DNA from 2 places in the Cupriavidus sp. 94F1 genome. Region 1 is predicted to be linked to the other one. Evidence: predicted binding sites of a transcription regulator. Region 1 holds the regulator's gene; the other holds the start of a gene.

What was found. Region 1 encodes NrdR, which represses ribonucleotide reductase genes. Its sites were predicted from a motif close to CACNANATNTNGTG; they were not measured.
Region 2: the regulator NrdR is predicted to act here: its motif matches at 1,576-1,589, upstream of AC3FJ6_RS20820 (ribonucleoside-diphosphate reductase subunit alpha).

What each region holds. Positions count from the first base shown of each region.
Region 1 is NZ_JBYOJT010000001.1:656,391-658,587, forward strand. It holds gene glyA (serine hydroxymethyltransferase) at 1-862, shown strand, start outside; gene nrdR (transcriptional regulator NrdR) at 1,037-1,504, shown strand; gene AC3FJ6_RS03005 (GspH/FimT family pseudopilin) at 1,720-2,197, shown strand, end outside.
Region 2 is NZ_JBYOJT010000009.1:115,125-117,321, forward strand. It holds gene AC3FJ6_RS20820 (ribonucleoside-diphosphate reductase subunit alpha) at 1-1,332, opposite strand, end outside; gene ampD (1,6-anhydro-N-acetylmuramyl-L-alanine amidase AmpD) at 2,036-2,197, opposite strand, start outside.

The DNA of each region.
Region 1 (2,197 bases):
CCACGGCATGGCGCTGAACATGAGCGGCAAGTGGTTCAATGTCGTGAGCTACGGCCTGAACGCCCAGGAAGACATCGACTACGACGCGCTGGAGAAGCAGGCGCACGAAACCAAGCCGAAGATGATCATCGCCGGCGCTTCGGCATTCTCGCTGCGCATCGATTTCGAACGCATCGCCAAGGTTGCCAAGGCAGTGGGCGCCTACTTCATGGTCGACATGGCGCACTACGCCGGCCTGATCGCCGCCGGTGTGTACCCGAACCCGGTGCCGCACGCCGACTTCGTCACCACCACCACCCACAAGAGCCTGCGCGGCCCGCGCGGTGGCGTGATCCTGATGAAGGCCGAGCACGAAAAGGCCATCAACTCGGCCATCTTCCCGGGTATCCAGGGCGGTCCGCTGATGCACGTGATCGCCGGCAAGGCCGTGGCGTTCAAGGAAGCCTTGCAGCCGGCGTTCAAGGAATACCAGCAGCAAGTGGTGAAGAATGCCGCCGTGCTGGCCGAGACCCTGATCGCGCGCGGCCTGCGCATCGTGTCGGGCAAGACCGAAAGCCACGTGATGCTGGTGGACCTGCGTGCCAAGCAGATCACCGGCAAGGAAGCCGAGAAGATTCTGGGCGACGCGCATATCACGGTGAACAAGAACGCCATCCCGAACGACCCGGAAAAGCCGTTCGTGACCTCGGGCATCCGCCTGGGCTCGCCGGCCATGACCACGCGCGGCTTCAAGGAAGACGAAGCCCGTCAGGTGGCCAACCTGATCGCCGACGTGCTGGACAACCCGCACGACGAAGCCAACATCGCCAAGGTTCGCGAGCAGGTGTCCGCACTGACGCGCCGCTTCCCGGTCTACGGCTGATCGGACCGATGGCGTGGATCGCCCCCGGGCGATCTGAAGCGTATCTATAGTTAGTACGCACCAACGGCGCCGCCCTCCCCCCCGGGTCGGCGGCGCCGGTTGACCCGCCACAACCCCGCAGCAGAACTCAAAGATGCAAAATGCGGGCTGGCATATTTCTTCAGGTGGTCAGGCATGAAATGCCCCTTCTGCGGTCATTCCAATACCCAGGTCCTTGACAGTCGCGTCTCCGAGGACGGCGAAGCCGTGCGCCGCCGCCGGCGCTGCGAAGCCTGCGACCGCCGCTTCACCACCTACGAGCGCATCGAGCTGTTCTTCCCGGCCATCGTGAAGAAGAACGGCTCGCGCGTGGATTATTCACGGGCCAAGCTCAAGGATTCGATGCGGCTGGCCCTGCGCAAGCGGCCGGTTTCGGCCGAAGCCATCGACGAAGCCATCCTGCGCATCGAGGAAAAGCTGCTGGCGCTGGGCGAAAAGGAAATCCCGAGCAGCCAGGTGGGCGAACTGGTCATGCGCGAACTGCGCAAGCTCGACAAGATCGCCTATATCCGCTTTGCTTCGGTCTACCGAAGCTTCGAGGATGTGTCTGAATTCCGCGACGTACTCGACGAATTTTCGACCCCTACCCCACGAAAGGGGTAGCCACTTCGCCAAAAAAGATGTCTAATCTGCACTGACCTCCTTCGGGTAGGAGGCAGGCGGACGAACGCGCGTTTTCATCGCATAAAAATCGCTGCGACACAGCAGCGTCGCCACACGCGGAACCGGACCCATCAGAGGCCCGGACGCAACAGCATTCCAGCGCGCCGCGCAAAGAACAAAAAAAGAACTGTCGTTTTTTTGGACGGGAGTCACAAATGGGTCAGTCTTTCTGCCGGAAGGCAGCGGGCTTGCTGACGTCTTTGCTGCCTAAGCCTGGGGTCAATGCCGGCGTGGCTGCAGTGGCGTCAGGGGCGGTACACGCGCGCGCAGGTCAACGATACCGTCGGCGCGCGCGAGGGGTCACGCTGATCGAACTGATGGTGACCATTGCGGTACTGGCCGTGCTGGCCGCCGCAGCCGCACCGAACTTCAAGTCATTCCTGCATAACAGCCGGCTGTCGGCCGATGCCACGCGCCTGTTCGCGGACCTCGAACTCGCCCGCAGCGAGGCCGCGCGCCGCAACACCACGGTGACGGTCTGCCCGCTCGGCGCCGGCAATACCTGCTCCGACGACTGGACCCTGCCCCGCATCATATTTGTCGATGCGGACAACGACGGCGTCTACGCCAACACCGAAGAACTGGTGCGGCACAGCGATCCGCTGCAAGCCACCACGGAAGTCACCGCCGCCA
Region 2 (2,197 bases), on a different contig from region 1:
CACGGCCGTGTCGTTGACCACCTTCAGGAACGGCACCACGCCCTGCGACTTGCCGTTGGTGCCCTTGATGTGCGAGCCCAGCGCGCGCACGTTGGTCCAGTCGTTGCCCAGGCCGCCGGCGAACTTCGACAGCAGCGCGTTTTCCTTCAGGGCTTCGTAGATGCCTTCCAGGTCGTCCGACACCGTGGTCAGGTAGCACGACGACAGCTGCGAGCGGCGCGTGCCCGAGTTGAACAGCGTGGGCGTGGACGACATGAAGTCGAACGACGACAGCAGCTGGTAGAACTCGATGGCGCGGGCTTCGCGATCCTTTTCTTCCAGCGCCAGGCCCATGGCCACGCGCATGAAGAATGCCTGCGGCATTTCGATGCGCACTTCATCCACGTGCAGGAAGTAGCGGTCGTACAGCGTCTGCAGGCCCAGGTAGTTGAACTGGAAGTCGCGCGAGGCGTCCAGCGCGGCACCCAGCCGGGCCAGGTCGTACGTGGCCAGCTTTTCGTCGAGCAGTTCAGCTTCGATGCCGCGGGCGATGAACTTCGGGAAGTACTCGGCGTACTTCGTCGACATTTCGGCCTGGGTCACTTCGGCGCCCAGGATTTCCTTGCGGATCGTGTGCAGCAGGATGCGGGCGGTCACCTGGCTGTAGGCCGGGTCCTTCTCGATCAGCGTACGCGCGGCCAGGATGGCCGAGTCGTAGACCTGCGTCATCGGCACGCCGTCGTACAGGTTCTTGAGCGTTTCCTTCAGGATCGGCTCGGCGCTGACGGCATTGCCCAGGCCGCTGCAGGCGTTGTCGATCAGCGCGTGCAGCGCCGCCAGGTCCAGCGGACGCGTGACGCCGTTGTCCGTCACGTTGAACGACGCACCCGATTCCTGCACGCGGGCCACGGCCTGCGCGTTGGCCTGGGCGCGCTCCTGCGTGCGCTTTTCGCGGTACAGCACATAGGCACGGGCCACCTCATGCTCGCCCGAGCGCATCAGCGCCAGTTCCACGTGGTCCTGCACGTCCTCGATATGGAAGGTGCCGCCATTCGGACGGCTGCGCACCAGCGCGCGCACCACGGACTGCGTCAGTTGTTCCACCAGCTCGCGCACGCGGGCCGATGCCGCGCCCTGGCCACCGTTGACGGCCAGGAAGGCCTTGGTCACGGCCACGGCAATCTTGTTCGGCTCGAACGCCACCACTGCGCCGTTGCGGCGGATCAGCTTGTAATCCTGGTACGACACACCTGCAGCGGCAGGGCTCTGCTGCGAGCTACCGGCTGCTGCGCCACCGATGCCGGTTGCGCCAGTCACGCCGGTGGTTTGTTGTTCGTTTTGGGCCGTTTGCATGAGGTAACTCCGGTATTAACCCTGAAATGAATACTTCTGTTCTTGTACTGAGACGACAAAGTCCCTAGCAAAATGCGCTATATAAGTCACTTGATTCAGGCGATGCCAGATGCGAACCAAACTGCTTGTGCGGACACTTTGCTAGGGACTTTCGGTACTGCTCCGGCCCGCCAATCCCTGTGCAGTGAATCTCGCATCTTGCTGCGACGATTGCTGCACCTGCGGCCGGTTCCCCGGTAGCACCACTAGATGTTGTGGTGCCGTTCGAAACTGGGCCTAAGTATAGTGAAAAGAGGCCACATGACCAGTCTTGACAAGTGCGGTCTGGGGTCTTGGCCGCCCGGTGCGGCGGCGCCACATTCCCGCAAAGCGCGCTGCCTCAAGGCTTGGCGGCGTCACGTTCGGTGGCGCACAAAATCCTGAAAATTTTTTAATGGGAATGGATCACCGATAGGTGACCCAGGATGGGGCGCGCCCGCGACCGCCGGGGGCGCGATTGTAGCCGCCCTTGCGCCGAAATGAAGCGGCGTACACGCAACTGCACAGGGAATTTTCATCGCGATGACACCCTACGGTGCGTGAGGTTTTGCCGGCGCCACATTCCCCGTTTTGATGCCACGGGGCGTTTGCGGCGTTTGTGCAACACAGTGAATATCCCTACACAGATTCGCCCGGCCGTGCCGATACGGCCGACCCCATCGATCTATCGATCCCCCGATTGCGGGCGATAGGGCAGCAGCGCGGCAGGCAGGCCCGCCAGCCTGACGAAGCGGTCCCAGTCGAAATGCGGCCCCGGATCGGTCTTGCGCCCAGGGGCAATGTCGCTGTGCCCCGCCACGCCCTGGATCGCGTACGCGGCACGCAG